Regions from separate parts of the Streptomyces sp. MAI_2237 genome, predicted to be linked through region 1. Evidence: riboswitches for the same ligand, from Rfam matches in the RefSeq annotation. Region 1 holds a riboswitch; each other region holds the start of a gene.
The links. Region 1 has a riboswitch for cobalamin ahead of LN251_RS20015 (ribonucleoside-diphosphate reductase subunit alpha). Riboswitches for the same ligand answer to the same signal wherever they lie in the genome.
Positions count from the first base shown of each region.

Region 2: another riboswitch for cobalamin. It lies ahead of LN251_RS03225 (cobalamin biosynthesis protein); the one in region 1 lies ahead of LN251_RS20015 (ribonucleoside-diphosphate reductase subunit alpha).
Region 3: another riboswitch for cobalamin. It lies ahead of nicT (Nickel transporter NicT); the one in region 1 lies ahead of LN251_RS20015 (ribonucleoside-diphosphate reductase subunit alpha).

Region 1 covers NZ_JAJPGQ010000003.1:2,056,238-2,066,176, reverse strand. The annotation lists gene LN251_RS20040 (carbon starvation CstA family protein) at 1-1,462, shown strand, start outside; gene LN251_RS20035 (YbdD/YjiX family protein) at 1,443-1,634, shown strand; gene LN251_RS20030 (DUF3311 domain-containing protein) at 1,770-2,033, shown strand; gene mctP (monocarboxylate uptake permease MctP) at 2,030-3,667, shown strand; partial or broken gene LN251_RS20020 (GNAT family N-acetyltransferase) at 3,751-4,252, shown strand; cobalamin riboswitch at 4,315-4,443, shown strand; gene LN251_RS20015 (ribonucleoside-diphosphate reductase subunit alpha) at 4,566-6,914, shown strand; gene LN251_RS20010 (ribonucleotide-diphosphate reductase subunit beta) at 6,971-7,978, shown strand; gene LN251_RS20005 (nucleotidyltransferase family protein) at 8,005-8,598, shown strand; partial or broken gene LN251_RS20000 (hypothetical protein) at 8,595-8,786, shown strand; gene LN251_RS19995 (hypothetical protein) at 8,898-9,380, shown strand; gene LN251_RS19990 (hypothetical protein) at 9,347-9,565, opposite strand; gene LN251_RS19985 (GlxA family transcriptional regulator) at 9,659-9,939, shown strand, end outside.
Region 2 covers NZ_JAJPGQ010000001.1:679,185-689,123, forward strand. The annotation lists gene LN251_RS03185 (enoyl-CoA hydratase/isomerase family protein) at 1-473, opposite strand, end outside; gene LN251_RS03190 (helix-turn-helix domain-containing protein) at 597-818, opposite strand; gene LN251_RS03195 (ABC-F family ATP-binding cassette domain-containing protein) at 1,171-2,769, opposite strand; gene LN251_RS03200 (hypothetical protein) at 2,967-4,364, opposite strand; gene LN251_RS03205 (alpha/beta hydrolase) at 4,533-5,651, opposite strand; gene LN251_RS03210 (class II aldolase/adducin family protein) at 5,768-6,496, opposite strand; gene LN251_RS03215 (anion permease) at 6,744-7,988, shown strand; gene LN251_RS03220 (hypothetical protein) at 8,023-8,250, shown strand; cobalamin riboswitch at 8,380-8,519, shown strand; gene LN251_RS03225 (cobalamin biosynthesis protein) at 8,621-9,562, shown strand; gene LN251_RS03230 (cobyric acid synthase) at 9,559-9,939, shown strand, end outside.
Region 3 covers NZ_JAJPGQ010000003.1:968,796-978,734, forward strand. The annotation lists gene LN251_RS14725 (hypothetical protein) at 1-41, opposite strand, end outside; partial or broken gene LN251_RS14730 (helix-turn-helix domain-containing protein) at 151-1,495, shown strand; gene LN251_RS14735 (GAF and ANTAR domain-containing protein) at 1,744-2,505, shown strand; gene LN251_RS14740 (hypothetical protein) at 2,546-3,319, opposite strand; gene thrS (threonine--tRNA ligase) at 3,592-4,830, shown strand; gene LN251_RS14750 (nucleoside hydrolase) at 5,029-5,988, shown strand; gene nicT (Nickel transporter NicT) at 5,985-7,025, opposite strand; cobalamin riboswitch at 7,052-7,242, opposite strand; gene LN251_RS14760 (ArsR/SmtB family transcription factor) at 7,320-7,679, shown strand; gene LN251_RS14765 (LAETG motif-containing sortase-dependent surface protein) at 7,747-8,652, opposite strand; gene LN251_RS14770 (DUF4142 domain-containing protein) at 8,902-9,645, opposite strand; gene LN251_RS14775 (DUF6445 family protein) at 9,876-9,939, shown strand, end outside.

The sequences.
Region 1 (9,939 bases):
CGCGCTGCTGCTGCTCGCGCTGGTCGCGGGCCGCTGGGTGGCCGAGTCGTCGTGGGCGGACACGTTCACACTCGCGCCCTCGACGCTGGTGATCTGGCTGGTGGCGTACGGCTTCATCGCCTCGATCCTGCCGGTCTGGATGCTGCTGGCGCCCCGCGACTACCTCTCCACCTTCATGAAGATCGGCACGATCGCGCTGCTCGCGCTGGGGGTGGTGATCGCCCTGCCGACGCTGAGGATGGATGCGGTGACCGGCTTCGCCACCCGCGGCGACGGCCCGGTCTTCGCCGGCTCCCTCTTCCCGTTCGTCTTCATCACCATCGCCTGCGGCGCCCTGTCGGGCTTCCACTCGCTCATCTCCTCCGGCACGACGCCGAAGATGATCCAGAAGGAGACGCAGGTCCGCATGATCGGCTACGGCTCCATGCTGATGGAGTCGTCGGTGGCGATCATGGCGCTGGTCGCGGCGAGCATCATCGACCCGGGGGTGTACTTCGCGATGAACGCGCCGGCCGGTGTCATCGGCACGACGGTGCAGAACGCCTCGCAGGTGGTGAGCGGTTGGGGTTACCACATCTCCCCCGCGGACCTCGCGCACGCCGCGAGGAACGTCCAGGAGTCCTCCCTGCTCTCCCGCACCGGCGGCGCGCCCACGCTCGCCGTCGGCGTCTCGGAAATCTTCGCCAAGGTCACCGGCGGCAGCCTCCGGGCCTTCTGGTACCACTTCGCGATCATGTTCGAGGCGCTGTTCATCCTGACCGCGCTGGACGCCGGCACCCGCGTGGGCCGCTTCATGCTGCAGGACATGCTGGGCAATGTCATACGGCCGTTCAGGAACATCGGCTGGAAGCCCGGGCTGGTCCTCACCAGCGGTGTCGTGTGCGCCCTGTGGGGTTACTTCCTGTGGGTCGGCGTCCATGAGCCGCTCGGCGGGATCAACCAGCTCTTCCCGATCTTCGGCATCTCCAACCAGTTGCTGGCCGCCGTCGCCCTGGCCGTCTGCACCACGCTGCTGGTGAAGTCCGGCCGGCTGAAGTGGGCCTGGATCACGGCCGTCCCGCTCGCCTGGGACGCCACGGTCACCCTCACCGCCAGCTGGCAGAAGGTGTTCTCCGGTGACCCCAAGGTCGGCTTCTTCAAGCAGCGTTCGGTCTTCCAGGACGCGATCGACGCCGGGAAGGTGCTGCCGCCCGCCAAGACCATGGACGACATGCACACCGTGGTCGTCAACTCCACGGTGGACGGCGTCCTGTCGGCGGTGCTCGCCCTGCTGATCGTCGTCGTGATCGCGGACGCGCTGCGGGTGTGCGTACGGCACGTCCGCCGGCCCGCGCTGTCCACGCTCAGCGAGTCGCCGTACGTCGAGTCGAGGATCACCGCGCCGGCGGGCCTGATCCCGACCCGCGCGGAGCGGGAGGAGGAGCGCCGTGCGGTCGTCGGCACTGCTGCGCCGGGCGATTAGGGGCGTGCGCTGGTATGTACGGGAGCTGACAGACGAGTCGGCGTACGAGCGGTACGTGGCGCACGTGCGCAGAACGCACCCGGACGCGGCGGTGCCCTCCCGGCGCGAGTTCGAGCGCATGCGGACGGACCGTCAGGAGGAGGACCCGCGCCAGGGCTTCCGTTGCTGCTGACACCGATGTCGGGCCTTCACGGAATCGACATGCCGATATGCTGACTAGGTCTTCCGCTCCCGTGACGGCGTGACCTAGATTGCCTGCGCATTACACACGTGATCACAGGTGATCGTGAGGGGACGGAGCCGCCGTATGTCCGATGTGCCTGAAGTGAGACCTCCGGTGGTGACCCCGGTCCGGGTGGTCATCGCCGTCTGCCTGATCGCGCCCTTCGTGGCGATGCTGTGGGTCGGTTCCTACGCCAAGACGGACCCGGCGTTCATCGGCATCCCGTTCTTCTACTGGTACCAGATGCTGTGGGTGCTGATCTCCACCGCGCTGACCATGACCGCGTACAAGCTGTGGCAGCGCGACCAGCGCTCCCGTGGCGTGCACAAGGGCGGTGAGGCGAAGTGAAGGACGGTGTGAACGGCGTCGCGCTCGGCGTCTTCGTCTTCTTCTTCGTGGCCGTCACGGTCATGGGCTTCCTGGCCGCGCGCTGGCGCCGGGCCGAGACCGAGCACTCGCTGGACGAGTGGGGCCTGGGCGGCCGGTCGTTCGGCACCTGGATCACCTGGTTCCTGCTCGGCGGCGACCTGTACACCGCGTACACCTTCGTCGCGGTGCCGGCGGCGATCTACGCGGCGGGCGCGGCCGGCTTCTTCGCGGTGCCGTACACGATCCTCGTCTACCCGCTGATCTTCACCTTCCTGCCCCGGCTGTGGTCGGTCTCGCACCGCCACGGGTACGTCACCACCTCGGATTTCGTGCGCGGGCGGTTCGGCTCGAAGGGGCTGTCGCTGGCCGTCGCGCTGACCGGCATCCTCGCGACGATGCCGTACATCGCGCTCCAACTGGTCGGCATCCAGGCGGTGCTGGACGTGATGGGCGTCGGCGGCGGCGAGAACACCAACTGGTTCGTCAAGGACCTGCCGCTGCTGATCGCCTTCGGCGTGCTGGCCGCGTACACCTACTCGTCCGGTCTGCGGGCCCCCGCGCTGATCGCGTTCGTGAAAGACACGCTGATCTACATCGTCATCGCGGTGGCGATCATCTACATCCCGATCAAGCTGGGCGGCTTCGACGACATCTTCGCCAAGGCCGGCCAGGCGTTCAGCCAGACCAACCCGGTGACGGGCAAGCCGCGCGGCGCGCTGGCCCCGGCGGAGGCGACCCAGTGGACGTACGCCACCCTGGCGCTGGGCTCCGCGCTCGCCCTGTTCATGTATCCCCACTCGATCACCGCCACGCTCTCCTCCAAGAACCGTGACGTCATCCGCCGCAACACCACGATCCTGCCGCTGTACTCGCTGATGCTGGGTCTGCTGGCGCTGCTCGGCTTCATGGCCATCGCGGCCGGAGTCAAGGTCACCAACGGCCAGTTGGCGATCCCGCAGCTGTTCGAGGACATGTTCCCGAGCTGGTTCGCGGGCGTGGCCTTCGCGGCGATCGGCATCGGCGCGCTCGTCCCGGCGGCCATCATGTCCATCGCGGCCGCGAACCTGTTCACCCGCAACATCTACAAGGACTTCATCAAGCCGGACGCGACGCCGGCGCAGGAGACCAAGGTCTCCAAGCTGGTGTCCCTGCTGGTGAAGGTCGGCGCGCTCGTCTTCGTGCTGACCATGGACAAGACGGTCGCCATCAACTTCCAGCTGCTGGGCGGCATCTGGATCCTGCAGACCTTCCCGTCCCTGGTCGGCGGCCTGTTCACGCGCTGGTTCCACCGCTGGGCGCTGCTCGCCGGCTGGGCGGTCGGCATGGTCTACGGCACCCTCGCCGCCTACGGCGTCGCCTCGCCGACCAACCCTTCGCAGAAGCACTTCGGCGGCTCCAACGCGGAGATCCCGGGCATCGGCGAGATGGGCTACATCGGTCTGACGGCGTTCGTGCTCAACGTGGTCGTGACGGTGGTCCTGACCTTCGCCCTGAAGGCGCTGAAGGCGCCGGACGGCGTCGACGAGACCAGGCCGGAGGACTACACGGCGGACGCGGGCGACGCGGGCGTCCAGGTGGAGCTGCCGCCGGCCACGGCGGGAACCTCGCACTAGGCACCACCGGTTGCCGCGAGTTCGGCGGGCCGTCGGAGGAATCCGGCGGCCCGTCGTCGTATTCGTCCGGCAGACTCGGCCCCATGGACATCGTGGTCAGGCCGGTGGAACCCGGCGAGTTCGGTGCCCTCGGCGAGATCACCGCCGGGGGCCTACGTCCAGGACGGCCTGCTGGCCTTCGGGGAGAGCGACTGGTACCTGGAGGAGCTGCGCGACGTCGCCAAGCGCGCGGCGGCCGCCGAGGTCCTGGTGGCCGTCCGCGACGGCCACCTCCTCGGCGGCGTCACCTTCGTCCCCGCAGGCGGCCCGATGGCCGACCTCGCCCGCCCCGGGGAGGCCGAGATCCGCATGCTGGCCGTGGCCGGCGCGGCCCGCGGCCAGGGCGTCGGCGAGGCCCTCGTGCGGGCCTGCGTCGACCGCGCGAGGGCCGCGCAGTGCACCGGCGTGGTCCTGTGCACCCAGCCCACGATGCGTGCCGCGCACCGCATCTACGAACGCCTCGGCTTCGTCCGCGCGCCCGGCCGCGACTGGCGTCCGATCCCCGGTGACGCGTTCACGCTCCTCGCCTACGAGTTGGCGCTCTGACACGCTCCGAAGTCGCCACGACACAACATATGGGGGCGGTGTTCCCGCCCGGCACAAGATGTATGCTCATGCTCGCTGTCGCCGCAGGGGAATCCGGTGCGAATCCGGAACTGTCCCGCAACGGTGTACTCATGCGCGTTCGTCCGCGTATGGGCGTCAGTCCGAGGACCTGCCGACAGTGCGCCCTGGCCGCCGTGGCCCGGGTGCCATGACGTCCGGGCCTCGTGGAATGGGCCGGTGGACGCGACGCCGCGTGCGCTCGTGAGCTGCCCCCTGCCCGCAAGGCCCCGTGCCGAGCGAGGGAGAGCCCCACGTGACCATCGCGCCAGCCGATCCGGCTTCAGCGGCGACGGAGACCGACGGTCCCGGAACCGCACTGCTGCGGACCCTGACCGAGCTCACCGCCGACCTTCCCGACGCCGACCCCGGCCGGGTCGCCGCCGCGGCGCTGCGCGGCCGGTCGGCGCACGCCGACGAGGCGGAGCTGCGCGAGCTGGCCACCGAGGCGGCGGCGGGCCTGATCTCCGAGGACCCCGACTACAGCAGGCTGGCCGCCCGGCTGCTGACCGTCTCCATCGCCGCCGAGGCCGCCTCGCAGGGCGTCACGTCGTTCACCGGGTCCGTCGCGGTAGGGCACCGCGAGGGCCTCATCGCCGACCGCACCGCCGAGTTCGTACGCGTCCACGGCGACCGCCTAGACGCGCTCATCGACCGCCGGGCGGACGACCGGTTCGGCTACTTCGGCCTGCGCACCCTGCACAGCCGCTACCTGCTGCGGCACCCGATCACCCGCAAGGTGGTCGAGACGCCCCAGCACTTCATGCTGCGGGTGGCCGCCGGGCTCGCCGAGGACGACAGCGTCCGCGCCCTGGACGAAGTCGCCGCCCTCTACGGCCTGATGAGCCGCCTGGACTACCTGCCCTCCTCCCCCACCCTGTTCAACTCCGGCACCCGCCACCCGCAGATGTCGTCCTGCTACCTCCTCGACTCCCCCGAGGACGAGCTGGACTCCATCTACGAGCGCTACCTCCAGGTCGCCCGCCTCTCCAAGCACGCCGGGGGCATCGGCATCGCCTACTCCCGCATCCGCGGCCGGGGTTCGCTGATCCGCGGCACCAACGGCCACTCCAACGGCATCGTCCCGTTCCTGAAGACCCTCGACGCCTCGGTCGCCGCCGTGAACCAGGGCGGCCGGCGCAAGGGCGCGGCCGCGGTCTACCTGGAGACCTGGCACTCCGACATCGAGGAGTTCCTGGAGCTGCGCGACAACACCGGCGAGGACGCCCGCCGTACGCACAACCTGAACCTCGCGCACTGGGTCCCGGACGAGTTCATGCGCCGGGTCGACGCCGACGAGCGGTGGTCGCTGTTCTCCCCGGCGGACGTGCCGGAGCTGGTGGACCTGTGGGGCGAGGAGTTCGACGCCGCCTACCGCAAGGCGGAGGCCGCGGGCCTCGCGAGGAAGACGCTCCCCGCCCGGGACCTGTACGGCCGCATGATGCGCACCCTCGCGCAGACCGGCAACGGCTGGATGACCTTCAAGGACGCGGCCAACCGCACCGCCAACCAGACCGCCGAACCGGGCCACGTCGTGCACTCCTCCAACCTCTGCACGGAGATCCTGGAGGTCACCGACGACGGGGAGACGGCGGTGTGCAACCTGGGTTCGGTGAACCTCGGGGCGTTCGTCCGCGACGGCGACATGGACTGGGAGCGGCTGGACGAGACGGTCCGCACGGCCGTCACCTTCCTGGACCGCGTGGTCGACATCAACTTCTACCCGACCGAGCAGGCGGGCCGTTCCAACGCCCGCTGGCGCCCGGTGGGCCTGGGCGCGATGGGTCTGCAGGACGTCTTCTTCAAGCTGCGCCTGCCCTTCGACTCGCCCGAGGCCAGGCGGCTGTCGACGCAGATCGCCGAGCGGATCATGCTCGCCGCGTACGAGGCGTCCGCCGACCTCGCCGAGCGGAGCGGACCGCTGCCTGCCTGGGAGAAGACCCGTACGGCTCGCGGTGTCCTGCACCCCGACCACTACGACGTGGAACCGGCCTGGCCCGAACGCTGGGCCGCCCTGCGCGAGCGCGTCGCGGCCGTCGGGCTGCGCAACGCCCTGCTCCTCGCGATCGCCCCGACCGCCACCATCGCCTCGATCGCCGGCGTCTACGAGTGCATCGAGCCACAGGTGTCGAACCTGTTCAAGCGCGAGACGCTGTCCGGCGAGTTCCTCCAGGTCAACTCGTACCTGGTGCGGGAGCTGAAGGAGCTGGGCGTCTGGGACGCCCGGACCCGCGAGGCGCTGCGCGAGGCCAGCGGCTCGGTGCAGGACTTCGCCTGGATCCCGCAGGAGGTCAGGGCGCTGTACCGCACCGCCTGGGAGATCCCGCAGCGCGGCCTGATCGACATGGCCGCGGCGCGCACCCCGTACCTGGACCAGTCGCAGTCCCTGAACCTCTTCCTGGAGACGCCGACCATCGGGAAGCTCTCCTCGATGTACGTCTACGCCTGGAAGAAGGGCCTGAAGACGACGTACTACCTGCGCTCGCGCCCGGCGACGAGGATCGCCCGCGCCGCGCAGGCCGCCGTCCCCGTCCAGCAGGCCGCCGACCCCGAAGCGGTCGCCTGCTCCCTGGAAAACCCCGAGTCCTGCGAGGCCTGCCAGTAATTCCCGCCCGCCACCCGACCACCACCCCTGGAGGACGGCGCTCCGCGCCGACAGCGATGACTGACCAGAACCTTCTCGACCCCGGCTTCGAGCTCACTCTGCGCCCCATGCGCTACCCCGACTTCTACGAGCGCTACCGGGACGCCATCAAGAACACCTGGACCGTGGAGGAGGTCGATCTCCACTCGGACGTCGCCGACCTCGCGAAGCTGACGCCCGCCGAGCAGCACCTGATCGGGCGCCTGGTCGCGTTCTTCGCGACGGGCGACTCGATCGTGGCGAACAACCTGGTGCTGACGCTGTACAAGCACATCAACTCCCCCGAGGCGCGCCTGTATCTGTCGCGCCAGCTGTTCGAGGAGGCCGTGCACGTCCAGTTCTACCTGACCCTGCTGGACACCTACCTGCCCGATCCGGACGACCGCGCGGCGGCCTTCGCGGCGGTGGAGAACATCCCCTCGATCCGCGAGAAGGCGGAGTTCTGCTTCCGGTGGATGGACTCGGTGGAGAAGCTGGACCGCCTGGAGTCCCGGGCCGACCGCCGCCGCTTCCTGCTCAACCTGATCTGCTTCGCGGCCTGCATCGAGGGCCTGTTCTTCTACGGCGCCTTCGCCTACGTCTACTGGTTCCGCAGCCGGGGCCTGCTGCACGGCCTGGCCACCGGCACCAACTGGGTGTTCCGCGACGAGACGATGCACATGTCCTTCGCCTTCGACGTGGTCGACACCGTCCGCAAGGAGGAGCCGGACCTCTTCGACGACGCACTCCGGCAGCAGGTCACCGACATGCTGCACGAGGCCGTGGAGGCGGAGCTGCAGTTCGCCCGCGACCTGTGCGGCGACGGACTGCCCGGCATGAACACCGAGTCCATGCGCCAGTACCTGGAGTGCGTCGCCGACCAGCGCCTGGTCCGCCTCGGCTTCGCCCCCGTGTACGGCTCGGAGAACCCCTTCTCCTTCATGGAACTCCAGGGCGTGCAGGAGCTGACCAACTTCTTCGAGCGGCGGCCGTCGGCCTACCAGGTGGCGGTCGAGGGCACGGTCGATCTCGACGAGGACTTCTGACGCGGCACGTGTGATAAGCCTGCGGGGTGATCGGCCGTCTTCCGCTCGATGAGCAACTCGACGCCCTGCGGGCGGTGTTGTCCCGCAACAGCGTGCTGACCCAGGTGCTGGAGCGGGGCGCGACGATGGGGCTGCCCGGCTGGTACCTCACCGCCGGGCGCCTCTTCCAGACCGTCTGGAACGTCGTCACCGGCCGCCCGCCCACCGAGGGCATCAAGGACTACGACGTCTTCTACTTCGACGCCGGCGACCTGTCCTGGGAGGCCGAGGACGCGGTGATCGGGGCCGGCCGGGAGGTCTTCGCCGGTCTCCCGGCCGAGGTGGAGATCCGCAACGAGGCGCGGGTGCACCTGTGGTACGAGCAGAAGTTCGGGGTGCCGTGTCCGCCGTACGCGTCCAGTGAGGCGGCGATCGACGGCTTCGCCGCGACCACCTGCTGTCTGGGCGTGCGACTGGAGGCCGGCGGGCGCTGGCGGGTGTACGCGCCGCACGGGCTGTCGGACGTGTTCGGCCTCGTCCTGCGCCCCAACCCGGTGCTCGCCCCGCGCTCGGTCTACGAGGCCAAGGCCGCACGGTGGCGGGAGCAGTGGCCGGAACTGACCGTCCTGGAATGGCCCTGACGGTCACCGCCGGTTCGACCACCCCGGCGACGTACTCGAACCTGAACGCCGCCTCCGGATACGCGCAGAAGTCCTTCAACCTGAGCTCGTACGCGGGCTCGACCGTCACCCTGAAGTTCAGCGGTGTCGAGGACTCCTCGCTGCAGACCAGCTTCGTCGTCGACGACAACGTGGTCACCACGAGCTGAGCACCGCCTGACCCCGAAGCCCCGGCCGCCGCCTTCGCGGCCGGGGCTTCGGCCTGCCGGGGAGTGGATCCGAACATGTGGGTGACACGTCAAAAGGGAGAGGAGGCCCCCATGCGTCGATCGATCCCCCACACGGCCCTTGCCGTCACCGCGCTCGCCCTCGCCCTCGCCGGCTGCGGCGGACAGACAGACAGCGGCAAGGGCGGCGACAGCGGCACCGTCTCGTCCTCCCCCACACCCGCTCCGACCACCACACCCACACCTTCGGCGAGTACCACCGGCTGCGCGCCCGCCGCCACGCTGGACGTCCACGACAGCGGCCGTACGGTCTGCCTGTCGGTGGGCGACACGATCCGGATCAGCCTGGACGGGACCGCCAAGCGGCCCTGGAAGCCGGTCACCGCCGACGGCTCCGGGCTGCAGGCCGTCAACAGCGGCTTCGTGCTGCAGCCCGGCGACGCCAGCGCCGCGTTCAAGGCCATGTCCGACGGCAGGACCCGGCTGCGGTCCACGCGGCCGCTGTGCGCCACGCAGACCGGCCGGGTCTCGTGCCTGGGGATTCAGGAGTGGTGGGTCACCGTGGTGGTGAAGTAGCGCGGGCGCGCCTCGCGCGGCCCCGGTCCGGCGCCCGCCTCCCGGCGCGCGCGGTCGGCCTCGCGGATCTGCCGGTCGGCACGACGGTCGCGCGCGATGCCGAGCACGGACGGCAGGACCAGGAGAACGAGGATTGCGAGAACGGTCAGCATGCCGATCAGTCCTTCGATGTGTGCCGTATCCATGGACACCACTGTCGCGCCGTTGACTCCTTACCAACAGTGGCAGGACTGCCGTAAGCCCTCGAAAAACTGCCAAGGACGCGGCACACTGGACGCATGCTGCAGAACGTCGCCGCCGTCGTGCTGGACGGTGTGAACCCCTTCGAACTGGCCGTCGTCTGCGAGGTCTTCGGCACCGACCGCAGCGACGACGGACTGCCCGTGTACGACTTCGCGGTCGCCTCGGCCGAGGGACCGGTCCTCGGCACGCGCTCCGGCTTCTCCCTGCACGTCGAGCACGGGCTGGAGCGGCTGGAGGAGGCGGACCTGATCGCCGTGCCGGCCGGGGCGCGCTTCGAGACGCGCGCGTTCCCGCCTGAGCTGCTCGACGCGCTGCG
Region 2 (9,939 bases), on a different contig from region 1:
CTGGTCTCGCGCATGGCGAACTGCACGTCGTCGGCGACGACGCGCAGGTCACAGGCGAGGGCGAGCTGGAAGCCCGCGCCGATGGCATGCCCCTGCACAGCGGCGACGGAGATGAGGTCGCTGCGCCGCCACCAGGTGAAACCGTCCTGGAAGCCGGCGATGCTCGCGTCGAGTTCACCGTCGCTGCTGCGTGCCAGGTCGATGAACGTCGGCTCGCCCTCGATGCCCTCGGGCGTGAACATCTGCCGGTCGAGGCCGGCGGAGAAGGACTGCCCCTCGGCACGCAGCACGACGACGCGGACGGAGCCCGGCAGAACCCGCCCGGCCTCGGCGAGCGCGCGCCACATGGCGGGGCTCTGCGCGTTGCGCTTGGCCGGGTTGGTCAGCGTCACCGTGGCGATCGCGTCGTCGACGGTGAGCCGGACGCCGTCCTTGTCGAGTACGGGACCGAGGTCCTTGGCGGGCGTGGCCATGGGGCGCCTCCGATGAGTGCGGTCAGCAGAGCAGACGTACAAGCTAAGTGACTGCACAGTAACCACCCGGCCGGTCAGCCGACCGACCGGGTGGCCACCATCGAAGCCGATGGGCCGCCCGGGTCAGGACGAGGCGGCCTTCTTGCCCCGTGTCGCGCCGCCACGCCCACGAAGCGTGACGCCCGACTCGCTGAGCATCCGGTGCACGAAGCCATACGAGCGGCCGGTTTCCTCGGCCAGTGCCCGAATGCTCGCACCGGAGTCGTACTTCTTCTTCAGGTCTGCCGCGAGCTTGTCGCGCGCGGCGCCGGTCACCCGGCTGCCCTTCTTCAGAGTCTCGGCCACCCGTGCCTCCTCATGGGAAGTGCGCTCTGGTCTCCTCATGATCACCCCTCCGGGGCGCGATGGCCACCCATTCGGCAAGGTCCGTGAGACAGGGTTTTGACGACAGGAGCGCATCCCCACAAGTGGAATCAGGAATTCCACGACGGGGCATTCGTACCGCCGAACGGGTTCTCTCGACAACCGGCAGGTCAGAGACGTACGACGGCCGAGCCCTTGTCGATGAAGGACTCGGCCGCGAAATGGATGTAGGACACACGACGGTACGAGGAGATCTCACTCAGATGGTGGATCACCGGTCGGCCGAATGATCCATACGCCGTTGATCACACATTCGATCAAGCGGCGATGACCCTCAGGCCAGGGCCACGAGGTCCGCGTAGTCGGCACCCCACAGGTCCTCGACGCCGTCCGGCAGCAGGATGATGCGCTCCGGCTGCAGCGCCTCGACGGCGCCCTCGTCGTGGGTGACGAGGACGACCGCACCCTTGTAGGTGCGCAGGGCGCCGAGGATCTCCTCGCGGCTGGCGGGGTCGAGGTTGTTGGTCGGCTCGTCGAGCAGCAGGACGTTCGCGGAGGACACCACGAGCGTGGCCAGGGCGAGACGGGTCTTCTCGCCGCCGGAGAGGACGCCGGCCGGCTTGTCGACGTCGTCGCCGGAGAACAGGAAGGAGCCGAGCACCTTGCGGACCTCCACGAGGTCCATGTCGGGGGCGGCCGAGCGCATGTTCTCCAGGACGCTGCGGTCGGCGTCGAGGGTCTCGTGCTCCTGGGCGTAGTAGCCGAGCTTGAGGCCGTGACCGGGCACGACCGCGCCGGTGTCGGGCTGCTCGACGCCGGCGAGGAGCCGGAGCAGGGTGGTCTTGCCGGCGCCGTTGAGGCCGAGGATGACCACCCGGGAGCCCTTGTCGATGGCCAGGTCGACGTCGGTGAAGATCTCCAGCGAGCCGTACGACTTCGACAGGCCCTCGGCGGTCAGGGGGGTCTTGCCGCACGGCGCGGGCTCGGGGAAGCGGAGCTTGGCGACCTTGTCCTGCATCCGCACCGCCTCGAGGCCGGCGAGGAGCTTGTCGGCGCGCTTGGCCATGTTCTGCGCGGCGACCGTCTTCGTGGCCTTGGCGCGCATCTTGTCGGCCTGCGAATGCAGGGCCGCGGCCTTCTTCTCGGCGTTCTGCCGCTCGCGCTTGCGGCGCTTCTCGTCGGCCTCGCGCTGCTGCTGGTAGAGCTTCCAGCCCATGTTGTAGACGTCGATCTGGGCGCGGTTGGCGTCCAGGTAGAACACCTTGTTGACGACCGTCTCGACCAGGTCGACGTCGTGGGAGATCACGATGAAGCCGCCGCGGTAGGTCTTCAGGTAGTCCCGCAGCCAGATGATCGAGTCCGCGTCGAGGTGGTTGGTGGGCTCGTCGAGCAGCAGGGTGTCCGCGTCGGAGAACAGGATGCGCGCCAGCTCGATACGGCGGCGCTGACCGCCGGAGAGCGTGTGCAGGGGCTGGCCGAGGACCCGGTCGGGCAGGTTCAGCGCCGCGGCGATCGTGGCGGCCTCGGCCTCGGCGGAGTACCCGCCCTTGGTGAGGAACTCCGTCTCCTGGCGCTCGTACTGCCTCATGGCCTTCTCGCGGGTGGCGCCCTGGCCGTTGGCGATGCGCTGTTCGTTCTCGCGCATCTTGCGCAGCAGGACGTCCAGGCCGCGCGCGGAGAGGATGCGGTCGCGGGCGAGGACGTCGAGGTCGCCGGTGCGGGGGTCCTGCGGGAGGTAGCCGACCTCACCGGAGCGCGTGATCTGGCCGCCGGCGGGGATGCCCTCGCCGGCCAGGCACTTGGTGAGGGTGGTCTTGCCGGCGCCGTTGCGGCCGACCAGGCCGATGCGGTCGCCCTTGGCGACCCGGAAGGTGGCGGACTCGATGAGGACTCGGGCGCCGGCGCGCAGCTCGATACCGGAGGCGGAGATCACGGACAGACTCCAGGGCGGATATGGGTTTCGACGGGTGGGCGGCTGAGGACGTTCCCGCCGTCTAATGCGCGAGGAGAATGGCCATGGGAGAAGTCTAACGGGGCCGTGCAAGGACTTTTCCGGCGTCCAGGTGTTCGTTACGGCACTCCTCGGTCCCCCCAGGTGCCCACCTGTCGGTTCCCTCCGGTGGGCACCTGTCAGTTCCCTCCGGTGTGCACCTGGAAGGCGGCCCGGCGCACGGCCTTGGCGAGGGCCGGGTCGGGATGCGCGGCGGCGAGGGCGACCAGGACCTGGACGGTGCGGGGGTGGCCGACGGCGCGGACCTCGTCGAGGAGCATCGGCACGGTGGGCTGCACGGCGGACTCCAGGTGCCGCACGAGCATCGGGGCCTCGCCGTGGTCGGCGACGGCGGCCGCGGTGTCCACCCACAGCCAGGTGGCCTCCTGCCGGGTGAGCACCTCGTGGGCGTCCTCGGCGTCGGCGCCGTCGTGCTCGGCCAGCCACAGCAGGGCGTACGGCCGCAGGGTGGGCTCCTCGGCGACGGCGCGGACGTCGGGCTCGGCGGGGGCGCCGACCACGCGCAGTGCCTCGAAGGCCAGGCCGCGCAGCAGGGCGTCGTCGCCGCGGGCGGCGGCGATCAGCTCGGTGACGGCGCTGCCGACCGGGCGGGCGGCGAGCCAGGCGCGGTACTCGGCGCGGGCCGCGTTCGGGCGGAGCTGGGCGCAGCCGCGCAGCATCTCCTCGGCGACGGCCTCGATGTTCCCGGCGGGGCTCTGCGCGGCCACACAGATCTGCTCCAGCTTGACCCACACCGCCCAGCTGCCGAGCGGGGTGAGCGTGGCGTGCCCCTCGCCGTAGGTGAGGGCGCCGACGGAGGCGAGGGCGTGCAGGGCCCAGTCCAGGAGGGGGGCGAGCGGCGTGTCCTCGGACCGCGGGGGCTCGACGGGCTCGGGCTGCGGCCCGTAGGGGATCTCGCAGCGTTCGGTGCGCAGTTCGGTGACGCGCTGCTCCAGCAGGTCCAGGAGCTGCTCGACGGGGACGGGCCCGGCGGAGAGCTGGAGGAAGGAGAGCACCTGGGGCATGGCCGAGACGACCTCGGCGACGGCGGCGGGCTCGTGGTCCGCGGGCTCCGGGTAGGCGAGCGACCAGGCGTCGAAGAGGGCGACCCAGCCGCGCAGCACGGCGCTGTCGTCGCGGTCCCACGCGCGCAGCCGCCAGCCGGGGCGGGCGCTGTCGCCGTGTACCTCGACGAGGCCGGCGAGGCGGGCGATGTCCCAGTCGGCGCGGACCTGAGCGGCGGTCAGGCCGAGGTCCCCGGCGGCGCGTTCGGCGGTCGCGTCGGCGAGGGTGGCCTTGCCGTCTCCCGCGCCGTCGCTGCCCGGGCCGAGCGCGACGTCGGCCCAGCGGGCGACGCGGGCGGCGGCGGCCAGTTGGAAGCGCGCCATTCTGGCCAGCTCCGCGGGGGCCGGTGTGCCCTCCGGGGGGCGGGGCGCGGGGCGGCGCGGGCGCCGCTGGTTCACAGCTGTGGGGGCGGCGGCCAGGGGTCGCGGGCGGACGAGTCGAAGCCTGGAGTCGCGCGGGATACGGGACGTCACGGGTGCAGTCTTCCGGTTGACGGTCCGAAAACCCAAACGGAAGGTCACGGGCGGCGACGGGACTGGCCAAGGGCGGGCCTCCGAGGACGGCCCGGGACCGAGTTCAGGCCAGCGGTTCGACGTTAAACGGAACCGGGGCCAACGGTTCGGGCCGAGGGGTCGGGGAGGTCACATCAGCGGGGTCAGGAAGCGGCGCAGCGCCTCCTCGTAGGCCTTCGGGTCGGCGTTCCACATGGCCGAGTGCGGGGCGTCCCGGACGGTGTGCAGGGCGACCAGGTTCGGGTGGGCGTCGGCGAGGCGGCGGGAGTGCTCCCAGGGGGCCAGGGTGTCGTCGGGGCCGTGGAAGAGCAGGGTCGGGACGGTGAGCCGGACGGTCTCGGCGGTGCGGTCGCGGTCGAGTCCGGTGCGGCCCTGGGCGGCGCGCACGGCGAGCGGCAGCAGGGCGCCGGGGGTGCGGTGGGCCGCGGCGAGGGCGCGCAGGGTCGTCGGCCAGTCGAGCACCGGGGAGTCCAGGATCAGCCCGGAGATCCGCCCGCGCAGACCGGAGTCCGCGGCGGCGCGCAGGGCCATGGCGGCGCCGGTGGACCAGCCGTGCAGGACGACGCGTCCGGCGCCGTGGCTCAGGGCGTAGCGGATGGCCGCGTCCAGGTCGCGCCACTCGGTCTCGCCGAGGTGGTTCAGGCCGTCCGGGGAGCGGGGGGCGCCGAGGTCGCCGCGGTAGGCGGGGGCGAGCACCGGAAAGCGCTGGCGGTGCAGGAACTCCATGACGTTCATGGGGAGTTCGCGGGTGGTGCCGAGGCCGTGCACCGCGATGATCCAGGTGTCGCGCACGCCGGGGACGAACCAGGCGGGCAGGGAGCCGAGTTCGCCGGGGATGTCGACGTCGGTGTGGTCCAGGCCGAGGGCGTCGCGGGGGTTGCCGACGTGGAGGCTGGGGGTGAACCAGACCTTGTCGCGGCGTTCGAGGGTGCCGTGCGTGACGCGCTCCAGCCGGCGCACGACGGTGTCGGCGGAGTGTTCGGCGGAGTCGAGGACGGGGCCGACGACCGCGTGGCTGGAGTCGCCCGCGAGACCGTAGGTGCCGGGGCGCAGCGCCGCCAGGTGGCGGGTGAGGGTGATGCGGCCGGCCGCGGTGGCATGCACGGTGAGGCGGGGCTCGGTGGGCAGGGGCCTGCCGGGTGCCGTCTTGAGCGCGGCGCCGCTGGCGAAGCGGCCGGCGGCCACGGAGGCCGCGCCGGCGGCGAGGGCTACGGTGACGGCGGCGGCCGTCGCTTTGGCAGTACGCACCTGTCCAGTGTCCTGGCGGTGGGGGTGACCGGCCAGCGGAAGGCGGGGGCGGGGTGACGTCGTACGGCGGCGATGTGGTGTGCTCACGCCATCCCGGTTACCCCGTGACGCCCGCGTCAGCGCTGCCCGTACCCCTTCAGCTTCTCCCCCACCTCGTCCAGCTGTTCGCGGGTCAGGAGGTGCGGCGACAGGCCCGGCACCGAGGACGCGGTGAGCCACAGACGGCACATCCACTCCAGTTGGGCCGTGCGGTCGTAGGCCTGGTCGAGGGTGGCGCCGTGGGCCATCGTGCCGTGGTTCTGCAGCAGGCACGCGGTGCGGCCGGCGAGGGCGTCGAGCATGTTCTGGGCCAACTCGTCGCTGCCGTACGTCGCATAAGGGGCGACCCGGACGGGTCCGCCGAGGGCGGCGGACATGTAATGGATCGTCGGGAGCTCGGGGACGAGGGTCGAGACTGCCGTCGCGTGCACGGCGTGGGTGTGCACGACGGCGCGGGCGTCGGTGGAGCGGTGGATCGCGAGGTGCATGGGCAGCTCGCTGGTCGGGACCAGCGAGCCGAGGACTTGACGGCCGTCGAGGGCGACCCCCGTGATGTCGTCCGGGGTGAGGCGGTCGTACGGCACTCCGGACGGGGTGACCAGGACGGTGTCGCCGACCCGCACCGAGACGTTGCCGGAGGTGCCGACGACCAGGCCGTCGGCGACGGTACGGCGGGCCGTGGCGACGAGCGCCTCCCAGGCACGCGCCTCCTCGGGGAGGGCGGCCCTCCCCTGTCTCCGCGGCACGTCCCGCGCGTCCTCCCGGAGATCCCGCCCGTCGCCCTGGTCCCGCCGCTGCTCAGCCATACGGCGATCCTGCCAAAGAGGGTGCCGGACGTCTCCGGGCGCGTGCGCTTCAGGGCGGAAACCGCTCGTCCGAAACGTGCGGTCGCATACAACCCCTACCGCTCCGGCACCGGTGCCAGGCCGAGCGTGACCGCACGACCCGTGAGGCCCCGTTTCCGACACTCTGATGCCCACCTCAGTTCATCTTCCGTTCACCCAGGTTATTTACGGTCAACCGTCCGATGACTTCGAACGATTGCCTGGGTAAATGGAAAACTTCTCGCTGATCCTCGCGATTGTGGTGGTAACCGCACTCGCGTTCGATTTCACGAACGGTTTTCACGACACCGCCAACGCGATGGCCACCACCATCTCGACCGGTGCACTCAAGCCCAAGGTCGCGGTGGCCATGTCCGCCGTGCTGAACCTTGTGGGCGCTTTCCTCTCGGTGGAGGTCGCCAACACGATCTCCAAGGGTCTCGTCGACGAGACCGGCATCCGTCCCGAGGTCATCTTCGCCGCCCTGGTCGGCGCGATCCTCTGGAACCTGCTGACCTGGCTGGTGGGCCTGCCCTCCAGCTCCTCGCACGCCCTCATGGGCGGTCTGATCGGCGCCACCGTCGCCTCGGCCGGCTTCGGCGCGGTCCACGGCGACGTGCTCGCGACCAAGGTTCTCCTCCCGGCGCTCGCCGCCCCGATCGTGGCCGGTCTGGCCGCGTTCCTCGCGACGCGCTTCTCCTACACCCTGGACAAGAAGGCCGACGGCAAGGCGGCGGCCAAGGGCTACCGCGCCGGGCAGGTCGCCTCGGCCGGCCTGGTCTCCCTGGCGCACGGCACGAACGACGCGCAGAAGACGATGGGCATCATCACCCTCGCCCTGGTCGCCGGCGGTGTCGTCGCCCCCGACGCCGACCCGCCCACCTGGGTCATCCTCTCCGCCGGTCTGGCCATCGCGCTCGGCACCTACATCGGCGGCTGGCGCATCATCCGCACCATGGGCAAGGGCCTGACCGAGCTGCGGCCGCAGCAGGGCTTCGCCGCCCAGACCAGCGCCGCCACGGCGATCCTGGCCTCCTCGCACCTCGGCTTCTCCCTGTCCACCACGCACGTCGTCTCCGGCTCGGTGATGGGCGCGGGTCTGGGCCGCAAGGGCGGTGTGGTGCGCTGGTCGACCGCGACCCGCATGCTGGTCGCCTGGGTCCTCACCCTCCCGGCCGCCGCGCTCGTCGGCGCGGGCGCCGAGTCCGTCACGGACCTCGGTGACTGGGGCACCGCCGTCGTCGCCGTCTTCCTGGTCGCCGCGAGTGCCGCGATCTGGAAGCTCTCGCGCCGCGAGGTCGTCGACGCGTCCAACGTCAACGAGACCGAGGAACCGCCCGGCGTGGTGACCACCGCCATCGCCGCCGTGACCCCGCCGCCCGCGAGCCCGGTCACCGAGGAGCTGACGGCCACCATCTCGGCGCCGGCCACGACCCCGACCACGGAGCCGGCGGCCCCGCCGGCCGCCGTCTGAGTCCCGAGCATCAGGTAACGAAGGAATCAGCAGCATGAAGATCGACTGGGCAGCTCTGGGCTCCGTCTTCGGCGTCAGCCTCGCGGTCACCGTAGGTCTCGTCGCCCTGTTCACCCTCGGCGTGATGGGCCTGTCCCGCAAGGAGCGGGCCGTGGCCGAGGGCAACTCCGCGACCCTCGCGGCGACCGGGGCCTACGTGGCCTTCGCGGGATGCGCGGCGGCCGTCGCGTACGGAATCTCGCTCATCATGAACAAGGCCTGAGAGCCTCGAACGCACCTGTGATGCCGGGACGGTGATCCGTCCCGGCATCACGCGTTCCGGTGACCCCGGCGACCCCCTGCGTGTGGGCCTCAGCACACTCCCGCGCCGCAGGTCAACGGCAAGTTGACTGCCGTTCGGGCGCATGGTGGACTGCCGGAGCCATGTACGGCGGCAAGGGAGGAAGCCGGTGCGATTCCGGCGCGGTCCCGCCACTGTCACCGGGGTAGGTAGCCCCGGGAGCCAGGAACTCCCACCGCCGGTCTCGTCGAACCAGGGCGCGGACACCCTGAGTGAGGACATATCGCCATGCGCGGCTGCCTGTTGAGGTTCACCACCCCCGTCCCGCCCGACCCTTCGGCGGGCTGACCCGGTGCGGGCCGATCGCGTCTTCGCGTACGGCGCCGCCGCCGGACTCCTCGGTGACCAGCTCCTCGGCGATCCCCGCCGCGGGCATCCGGTCGCCGTGTTCGGACGTGCCGCCGGCGCCGTCGAGAGAGTGCTGTGGCGCGACCACCGCGGGTGGGGCGCGCTGCACACCGCCGTGTGCGTGGGCGGCGCCGTGGCCCTCGGTGCCGCGGCGCAGTCGCTCGTACGTCCCTCCCGTGCCGCCTCCGTCGCGCTGACCGCCGCCGCCACCTGGGCCGTGGTCGGCGGTACTTCGCTCGCGCGCGAGGCACGGACCGTCGGGCGGGCCCTGGAGGCGGGGGACGTCGAGGCGGCCCGGGCGCGGCTGCCGCATCTGTGCGGGCGGGACCCGCAGGCGCTGGACGCCGCCGGGATCGCGCGGGCCGTGGTGGAGTCGGTCGCCGAGAACACCTCCGACGCGGTGGTGGGGGCGCTGGTGTGGGGAGCCGTCGGCGGGGTGCCGGGGCTGCTGGGCTTCCGGGCCGTCAACACGCTGGACGCCATGGTCGGGCACAGGTCGGCCCGTTACCGGCGCTACGGCTGGGCCTCGGCGCGCCTGGACGACGTGGCCGGATGGCCGGGTGCCCGGTTGACGGCCGGGCTCGCGACGGTCGCCGGGGGCGATCCGGCGGGCGCGGTGCGGGCCTGGCGCGCCGACGCCGGACGGCACCCGAGCCCCAACGCCGGGCCCGTGGAGGCCTCGTTCGCGGGAGCGCTCGGGGTGCGCCTGGGCGGGACCTTGTCGTACGGAGGGCGGGTCGAGCACCGGCCCGTGCTGAACAGGGAGGGGCGGCCGGTGGAGGTCGGGGACATCGAGCGGGCCGTGCGGCTGTCGCGGCGCGTGGGACTGCTCGCGCTCGGCGTGAGCGTTGCGGCGCGCGCCCTGCTGAAGGGGCGTGCGTCATGAGCGGCGGCGGGCTGCTGGTCGCCGGGACCACCTCCGACGCGGGCAAGAGCGTCGTCACCGCGGGGATCTGCCGCTGGCTGGTGCGACAGGGCGTCAAGGTCGCGCCGTTCAAGGCGCAGAACATGTCGCTGAACTCGTTCGTGACGCGCGAGGGCGCCGAGATCGGGCGGGCGCAGGCCATGCAGGCCCAGGCCTGCCGGATCGAGCCGACCGCGCTGATGAACCCCGTGCTGCTGAAGCCGGGCGGCGAGCAGAGCAGCCAGGTCGTGCTGATGGGCCGGCCCGTGGGCGAGTTGAGCGCGCGGGGGTACCACGGCGGCAGGCAGCAGAAGCTGCTGGGGACCGTGCTGGACTGTCTCGCCGAACTGCGGGGCACG
Region 3 (9,939 bases), 1.1 Mb from region 1:
CCTCTTGCGTAGCGCTCGGTGGGGCTGGTGCGTTCCTGCACGGCGACCTCGCGACAGCGGTGATTACAGCAACGGGTTAAGCATGTTTAATCCGTGGCTTAACCTAGGGGCGGACGGGGTCTAACAGCAAGAGGGCCAGGGGGAGTTGGGATGACGGACCGCGACGAACCGGAGGTCATCGGCAGACGGGTGCAGCAGCTGCGGGCCGCCCGCGGACTGACGCAGAAGCAGCTCGCCGAGCCCGCCTACACCCCCGCCTACATCTCCACCCTCGAAGCCGGCCGGGTGCGCGCCTCCGACGAGGCGCTCCGGCACATCGCCGAGCGGCTCGGGGTGGCGTACGAGGAACTGGCCACCGGGCGCCCCGCCCGGCTCGCCACCGACCTCAGGCTCCGGCTCACCGAGGCCCAGCGCACGCTCGCCGGCGGCGAGGCCGAGCGGGCCGCCGAGCTGTACGCCGCGCTGCTCGCCGAGGCCGAGCGGCACGACCTCGTCGACGTCCAGGCCGCCGCCCAGCTGGGGCTCGGCGAGTCGGCCCTGGACACCGGTGAACTCACCGACGCCCGGCGGTACTTCGAGCGGGCGGAGAAGACCCTCGCCGACGCCCCGCTGCCCGCCCGCGTCCCGGCCCTGCGCGGACGCGCCGTCTCCCACTACCTGGCGGGCGAGCTCCGCTACGCCGTCTACCTGCTGGAGTCCACCCTCGACGAACTCAACCGGGGCGGGCTGCACGACCCCGACGCCCTGCTCCTGCTCTACGCCGGCATCATCGGCCCCTACATGGACATGGGCGCCCACGCCCGCGCCGCACAGGGCCGCCGAACTCGCCCTCGCCCTGGCGCCGCAGTCCGGCGACCCCGCCCTCGTCGCCCGGATGCACCGCTCGGTCGCCCGCACCCTGCTCGCCGAGGGCCGTATCGCCGAGGCCGACGCCTCGCTGGCCAAGGCGTCCGAGCTGTACCGCACCCTGCAGATCCGCACCGAACTCGCCAACTGCCACTGGATGCGCGGGTACGTGTGCGCCCAGAACGGCGAACTGGAGCGCGCCGAGGCGGAGTTGCGGCAGGCCCTGGAGATGCTCACCGCCAAGCGGGCCGCCCTCTACAGCAGCCAGGTCGCCGTCGAGCTGGCCGACGTACTGCACCGCCGCGGCAAGTCCGAGCAGGCCGCCGCCCTCCTCCACGACACCCTGAACGACCTGAACTCCGAACGCGGTGCGCTGCACTCCGCCGCCGCCCACCGCCTCCTCGGCATCATCGCCGAGGACGCCCGCGACACCGAGACCGCCGAGGAGCACTACGTCCGGGCGCTCAGCCTGCTGGAGCGGGCCGGGGCGGCCGGCGACCTGGCCGACCTGTGCCGGCTGCTGGGGGACCTGCTGCGCCGGACCGGGCGCGTGGAGGCGGCCCTGGACGCCTACCGGACCGGGCTGGGCCACCGTACGGCGCCGGGCACCACCACCCTCGGCCCGGCCCCCGCACAGCCGCCGCTGTGACGGTGCGACGGCCGCGGTGGCCTGCGCGGGGTGGCCTCGTGGGGGGGTGGGTGGTGTCGTGCGGGGTGGGGCCGGTGCGGCGGTCCTGGCGGGGACGGGCGGCCGGGTTTCGGGCGTGCGCACACGGGTAGTGCGGAAAGTCCCGCGCGGGCGTGCCCAGAGTCCGGGCCCCTGATTCGGCCCGTCCGCCGAGAGGCGACGAGACGAGGACGGTCACAGTACGGCTGTGACCGAAGGAGGCGGTGGCCGTGCGGTCCGGCGACGACCGCGAAGGGTTCTTCGGCGGTGCTCCTGGTCCCGGGGACGACCACGCCCCGGCCGAGGCCGTGATCGCCGAAGGGCTGCGCGGGGCCCGGCCCGAGGAGGTCCCCGGCCGGCTGTGCGCGGCGCTGGTGGACCTGCTGCCGGTGAGCGGCGCGAGCGTCTGCCTGCGGTCCGAGGGGCTGCCCGTACGCATCAGCGCCAGTGACGACGCGGCCTCCTACCTCGCGGAACTCCAGGCCACCGTCGGCGAGGGGCCGGGAATGCTGGCCGCCCGGCTCGGCGCCACCGTGCTCGCCTGCGACCTCACCGCCGGGCACGACGCACAGCGCTGGCCGGTGTTCGCGCACCAGGCGACGGCCGCCGGGGTCGCGGCCGTGTACGCGCTTCCGCTGGGCGTCGACGCGCTGTGCGTCGGCACGCTCGAGCTCTACCGGGGCACCCCCGGAGAGCTGACCGAACGGCAGCTGCGCACCGCGCGCCGGGCGGCCGGGCTCCTCACCGAGGCCCTGGTGACACTCCCGTGGAAGGAGAACGCCGAGCGGGGCGACGAGCCGTGGGTGTGCGGGCTGGCCGCCGACCACGACGAGATCAACCAGGCCGTCGGCATGATCATGGCGCAGCTCGGCGCCGACGCGGCGGAGGCGCTGGACCGGCTGCGCGGCCACGCGTTCGTCCTCGGCCGTACGGTCCTGGAAGTGGCGCGGGACGTGGTGGCGCGCAGGACGAGGTTCGACGGCGGTCTCTAGGATCGGCTGGGCTAGGTGGTGGGTGGTGGGTGGTGGGTCACTAGATTTGTGCTCGGCCCGACTTTCTGACCTCCGCCAGTCGGCGTACGCCCGTCTCCACCGCCGCTCGTGTCGCGTCCGGTGAGACGTCGCCCAGGCCGCCCAGGCTGACCGCGATCGTGTCGTCGCCGACGCGGACCGCGGCGACGTCCATCGTGAGCACCGTCGTGTCGCCGTCCGCCGTCTCACCGCTCAGCGTCACCCGCAAGCCCTGCCGGGCGTCCCCGAGCCGCGGCAGGTCGGCCTCCCTGACGGTCACGCCCTGCACGGCGCCGTGGGCGGTGACCGCCGTGAACGTCCCGCAGTCGCGCGGCACCGACTGCAGCCAGCCCAGCGTGCGGTCCACGTCCGGAGTGCTCAGGGCGAGGACCTGATAGCGCAGCTGGGTCTGGTCCAGCGGGTCGTCCAGACCCGTCACCGCCCGGGTTCCCGCGTCCCCGCCGAACAGGTCGTCGGCGTACAGGGCGTCCAGGAGGCGCCGGCACGCGGGCGACTCGGTCGTGGCCTTCAGCAGCCCGTCCCGCCAGGTCGCCGCCCCCTGCGTCGGCGCCCACGGCTCCCCGAGGTCGGTCGCGGTGACGAGGGCCGCCTGGGCCTCGGCCTGCGTGAGGGCCCGGGGGGCCGGCGGCGAGGTGGCGGCGGACGGTCGCGCGGAGGCGGGGGGCTTGTGTGCCGTGGGGGTGCCCGCCGTGCAGGCGGTCGCGGTGAGCAGCGCGGCCGCGCAGAGCACAGGCAGGGCGGACGGGGTGAGGAGGCGGGCGGGGGGGCGGGGCATCGGGGGCCTCCCGGGAGGGCGGACAAGATCGGCTGCCTCTCCAAGGGACCACTCCGTGGCCGGTGCCACCAGCGCGCCGGTCCGTCTGGGCTACCTCCAAAACGGTTCGCGTTCTCTTGTCGGTGGGCGCTACCGTTTTTTCATGCAGCGCGCCCCCTTGTGTTCCACGACGACGCCGGAGAAAGTCCCGGCGCGCTGATACGGATGTCCGAAGCCCCGGGGTGAGTCCCGGGGCTTCTTCGTCGGCCGGTCGCTCGCCCTCCCGTGCTGAAGTGAGGAGAGCGACCATGTACGACCACCGCCGTCTCGGCCGTGAACTGGACCTGTTCGACACCGACCCGTTGATGGGCGCGGGACTGCCGTACTGGCTGCCCGACGGGGCGATCGTGCGGCACGAGCTGGAGGAGTACGTGCGCGGCGTCGAGCGCGCCGCCGGCTACCGGCACGTGTACTCGCCCGTGCTGGGCAAGCGGGAGCTGTACGAGATCTCCGGGCACTGGTCCCACTACAGCGACGACATGTTCCCGCCGATGCGGCTGGGCGGCGAGGAGGTCGTGCTGCGGCCCAGTCTGTGTCCCCATCACGCGCTGATCTACCGGTCCCGGTCGCACAGTTATCGCGAACTGCCGCTGCGGATGGCCGAGGTGGGGGGCATGTATCGCGCCGAGCTGTCGGGCGTGCTCGGCGGGCTCACCCGGGTGCGGTCCATCCAGCTCAACGACGCCCATATCTTCTGCACCCCGGATCAGGCCGTCGAGGAGGCGCGGGACGCTCTGCGGCTCATCCGGCGGGCCTACGCCGATCTGGGCATCGGGGCGGCCCGCTTCCGGCTCTCGCTTCCCGGGGAGGGCGGCAAGTACGTGGCCGGGGAGGGGCTTTGGGAGCGGGCCACCGGGCTGCTGCGGGAGGTGCTGGACGCCGACGACGTCCCGTACGAGGCCGTCGCGGGCGAAGCCGCCTTCTACGGGCCCAAGATCGACGTGCAGGTCGTCGACTCCGCGGGGCGTGAGGCCACTCTGTCCACCGTGCAGATCGACTTTCACCAGCCCGAACGATTCGGCCTGCAGTACGTCGGCGCCGACGGGGCCAAGCACCGGCCCGTGATGGTGCACCGCAGCGTCATCGGCAGTGTGGAGCGGGCGGTCGCGCAGCTCGTCGAGGAACACGGCGGCGCGTTCCCGGTGTGGCTGGCGCCCGTGCAGCTCGTGGTGCTGCCGGTCGCGGAGGAGCAGCGGGAGCAGGCGGAGGCGCTGGTGCGGCGGGCGCTGGCGCTGGGGGTGCGGGTGGAGTCGGTGGGGCCGGAGGTGGGGAGTCTGGGGGCCCGGATCCGGGGCGCTCGGTTGGTGCCGTACCAGGCCGTGATCGGTGCCCGCGAGGCCGGCGGCGGGCAGGTGGGGGTGCGGCTGCGGGACGGGCGGCGGGTGGGTGTGATGCCCGGCGAGGAGCTGCTGCTGCGGATCGGGGAGCGGGTTGTGGCGCGGGGTGGCTTGTTGTGGGAGGGCGGCGCTTAGCGTCGGTGGGTGGGGCGGGGCCGCGGCGGGGGGTGTCCGCCCTCGTTCGGGCGGTGCTGTGGGTTGATCCGTGCTGTGTCCTGACGCCCGACACTGCGGGCGGGCACCCCCCGCCGCGGCCCCTTCTCGCCGTCCGCGGCTGCTGCCTTCTCGGGGCGGGCGTCGTAGAGTCGCTGGTAGGTGACGAGAGGAGTCGTCGTGGTGGGCATTCCGGTGATCATCGACTGTGACACCGGTGTCGACGACGCCCTGGCGCTGCTGTTCGCCGTGCGGCATCCCGGGCTCGATCTGCGGGCGGTGACCTGTGTCGCCGGGAACACGGACGTGGACGGTGTGGTCCGTAATACGTTGATTGTGCTGGAGCAGGCCGGGGCGCCCGATATTCCGGTCGCCCGGGGTGCTGAGCGGCCGTTGATCGAGCCCGCGCGGTCCGCTCCGGTGCACGGGGCCGACGGGATGGGCGATCTCGGGTTGCCCGCGCCCGGGCGGCGGCCGGTCGACGTCGATGCCGTGACGCTGCTGCACAGGGAGATCCTTGCTTCGCCGCGTCCGGTGACGCTGATTCCCACCGCGCCCCTGACCAACATCGCGCTGCTGCTGCGGACCCATCCCGAGGTCACCCGCAACATCGAGCGGATCGTGTTCATGGGCGGCGCGGTGGCGACCGGCAACGCCACGCCCGTCGCCGAGTTCAACGTCTGGCACGATCCCGAGGCGGCCGCCGTGCTGCTGACCGCCGGGGTGCCGATCACCATGTACGGGCTGGACGTCTTCACCCAGGTCGTCGTGCCCAGTGCCGATGTGCATCGGCTGCGGGCGAGTGAGGAGCCCGGGACCCGGCTCGCCGGTGAGTTGCTCGCCCATCGGCCCGCCCATCCCGGTGAGGCGCCCGAGGCCGAGGAGGCCGGTGGGCTCGGGGACGCCGGTGCCGTGTGCGCCGTCGTCGACCCCGCGGGGATCGGCACGCAACTGCTGCCGGTCGAGGTCTCCCTCGCGCCGGGGCCGACGCGAGGGCAGACCGTGGTGGACCGGCGCCCTCGGCCCGGCGAGGCCGAGCACCATGAGGGCGCCCGTGAACAGGCCCTGGTCGATGTGGCGTTGGACGTGGACGCGGAGCGGTTCGTGAAGCTTTATCTGGACGCTGTCGAGCGGGGCTAGTCCGCTTCGGCCGTGCGGGCCGTCCAGCGCTGTTCCACCTTCGCCAGGCGCCAGTACGCCAGTGCGGCCGCCCAGACGACGACGAACAGGCCCACGATGACGTAGCCGATGTTGCCGACGTCGAGGCCCACGAGTTCCATCGTGCCGATGAAGAAGGCGACCACGATGGACAGGCCGGTGATGGTCAGGTTGTAGAAGACCTTGCGGACCGGGTGGGAGAACGCCCACTGGTAGGCGAAGTTCATGAACGTGCCGTCGAGGGTGTCGAACAGGCACATGCCCGCGGTGAAGAGCAGGGGCAGGCAGAGGATCGCGTACCAGGGCAGGCCCGCCGCCGCTCCGGAGCCGGCCATGACCATGAGGGTGACCTCGGTGGCCGTCTCGAAGCCGAGTCCGAAGAGGAAGCCGACCGGGTACATCTGGCCGGGGCGGCTGATGGACCGGGTGAGACGGCCGAGGAAGCGGTTCATGAAACCGCGCGAGTCCAGGTGGCGTTGGAGCTCGTTCTCGTCGTACGTGCCCGCCCGCATCGCCCGGAAGACGCGCACGATGCCGACCAGGGCCACCAGGTTGAGCGCCGCGATGAGGTAGAGGAAGGCGCCCGCGACGGTCGTCCCGAGGAAGCCGAGGACCTGATGGGTGCCGGAGTTCTGGTTGGTCACCTTGTCAGCGAGCTGCGTGCCCGCCGCGATCATCACGGCCAGCACGATCACCACGCTGGAGTGCCCCAGCGCGAACCAGAACCCGACGGACACGGGCCGCTTGCCGTCGGCCATCAGCTTGCGGGTGGTGTTGTCGATCGCGGCGATGTGGTCGGCGTCGAAGGCGTGCCGCACGCCCAGGGTGTAGGCGGTGATGCCCAGGCCGATGCCGAAGGCCTTGGAACCGACCTCGTAGTGGCCGGGAACCACCAGGAGGAAGAGGATTCCGAAGGCGACGATGTGAAGGGCGGCGATCACCGCCACCAGTCCTGCGGTCTTGACGGTGTCCTCGCGCCGCCAGCGGAAGGAGACGTCCTTGCTCTCGGGCAGGGTCATGCGATCAGCTCCAGCACCTCGTGGATCTTTCGTGAGCTGCCGTGGCCGGTCTCCTGGCTTACGGGTCGTGCGTTCCCGGATCCGCCTTCCCGGCCGTCGTACGACGGCCAGTGGCTGTCCCCAGCGGGACGTGGACCGGCAACTCCCCGATTCACAGTGGCGAGGGCCGCGTCGGCATCGCACCGACTTCCCGAGCACCACGGCCCGCCCACCGTAGGGGGCCACCCGCACTCCTGCATAGCTGCACAGCTGGGCAGGTATGCAAGATCACACAGGGGCTGCGAAAATGGCCTCATGCATCTCGTCCCGGCCGATCGCGCAGACCGCCGCACCATCGACGGCCACCGGGTGTGCGACGCCATCGCCGCCATCGGTGACGAGGCCCATGTCCGTGCCTGGGCCGACCGCTTCTCCCTGCTCGCCGACGCCAAGCGGCTGGCCCTGCTGATCGCGTTGCACCGCACCGGGCCGCTGGCCGTGTCCGATCTGGCGATCGCGACGGGCATGAACGACCCGGCCGTCTCCCAGGCGCTGCGGCTGCTGCGCGCCGCCGGTGTGGTCGCCGGGGAGAAGGAGGGGCGGGTCGTGCGCTACCGGATCGTCGACGAGGACGTACGGCTGCTGCTCAAGCACTGTGCCGCCGACGTCACCTGACGGCGTGCGGACATGACGGACGCCCCGGAGCGGGGGATCCCCGGGGCGTCCGTCGTTCGGGAGTGGTTCAGGAGCGGGCGCCGCGCCGGCGTCGGCTCGCGACGACGATCGCCGCGCCGCCGGCCAGGAGGACCGCCGCGCCGCCGGCGATCAGGCCGGAGCCGCTGCCGCCGCCGGTCTCGGCGAGGTCGCCTCCGCCGCCGTTCGGCGTGGCCGCCGGCACGCTGGTGGACGCGGACGCCACCGGGGTGTCCGACGCCGGCATCGAGGCGCTCGGCGGCGGGGTGGGGCTCTCCTCGGCCGGGGTCGAGGGGGTCGTGGAGGGCGTGGCGGGGGGCTGCGACTCGGTGGTCGTGCAGTCCTTCGTGCCGCCGTTCCAGGACGCGATCAGCTTGTCCTTGATGACCGCGTGGTCCGGGCCGGCCGGCAGGTCGCCGTGCTCGAAGCCGTCGTTCGCGCCCTGCTTGCCGTCGAACTTGGTGGCACCGCGGTAGAGGTCGATCTGGGCGAAGCAGCCCGCGTCCGGCACCGAGATGTCGAGGGAGTCGGTCTGGCCCGGCTTGACCGTCACGGTGTCGAAGTCGACGAAGACCTGCTCGCCCGAGGTGGCGAAGGTGGCACCGTGGGCGAGGTAGGAGGCGAGCGATGCGGTGCAGGTGGAGGCGTCGCCGGCGGTACGGACCTTGATGTGGACCTTGCCGTCGTCGGTGGGCCTGAGGGTGTGGTCGTCGACCTTGACGGAGTCGTAGAAGCCGGTGCCGTCGAGGGAGAACTGGCAGCGGTCGGTCTCCGTCTTGGTGCCGGCGCCGGTCCCGGGCTTGTAGGAGCCGCCGGACTTCCAGCCGTCCCCGCCGGGGGCGCCGCCGTGCGCCCAGGCACCGGAGGCGGCGGCGACGGTGGCGGCGCACAGGGCGAGCGACGCGGCGCCCGTTCCGAGCAGTCGGCGCGCGGTGACACGTCTCGCTATGGACATGGCGGATGATCCCCACTTCGGCATGTGCAGTACCCGGCGGGGGCCGCGGGCAGCGTGAGGGCATGCGGCGGCCGGCCCTGCCGGGTGGTGGTCGGAGTAACAACTGGCTCACTGGTCACATGAGCCTCGGTGCGCTCACATCGTGGATGCCGTGATCGAACGCTGTCAACCTGCGGTGACGCAGCGGTAGTTCAATCTTGCATCACAATTCCGACACAAGCGGAAGGCGGCCCTTCCGGTGTCCGCTGCTCAGCCCACGGTCGGGGTGGGGCTGGCGTTCGGGCTGGACTCGCCCGGCAGGACCGGGGGTTGGGTGGTGCTGTCCACCGGCGGGGTGAGCACGATCTCGGGCTGGCCGGCGGCCGGGGGCGGCGGGGTCAGGTCCTTGGCGGGCAGCTTCGGCGGGGTGGTCTGCTGGAAGAGCACCTGGTCGAAGTTGACCAGACCGGTGTTCTCCATGACCGTGATGTGGTCCAGCACCGTCGCGTTGGCCTGGTCGGCCAGGGTCCGCACCACCGAGTTCGTGGTGGTGGAGCGGATCTTCGCGATGGTGTTGAAGATCGAACCGTGCGTCACGCGCAGGATGTTGGCGAAGTCCGTGTCGAACTGCTTGCCGCTGTCGGCCTTGAGCGTGTTGACGAACCCCACCTGCTGCGGGCTGGCCACGTTGGGGATGGTGATGTTGAGCATCCTGCTGATCTTGCGGCAGCTGGCGTCCAGCGCCGCGTGACCGTCGATGAGGTGCTTGCTGGCGGTCTTGACCGCCGCGCTCTGCCCCTTCTGCAGGCCCAGCTGCCCGACGGGGTACTCCCACAGGCCCGCCGCGCGCACCTTGACCACGAAGTCCCGGTCCGCCTCGGTCAGCGGCCCCCACTGGGTCTGCGCGATGACGTTCGTGCCCGAACTGGACACGGTGTTCACCCCGAGCATCGAGGGATAGGCCAGTGCGACAAGGGTCAGACTGAGGGCACCGCCCACGAAGAGAGTCCCCATCGCGTTCCGCGAAAAGCGCACCGTGCCTCCTGCCTCATCGGTTTTCCCGCCGTCGTGCAGCGGGGTCGGACGCAGGGGAGTACGGACGGCGCAGGGCATCGGAACCTTTTGATTTGGTAAAATCCCACGGGTGTGAGGCGGGTCATGCGGTGGTGTTCATGACATGCGTTGACGGAACGTTGACCACTTCACGGGAGAGTCGAGACGCGCCCCCGACCTAGATTCGGCCCATGCCCCCACAGCCCGCGCCCCGGGTCCCCGCGGCCCTTCCCGTCCTGCCGTACCGCAAGCCCA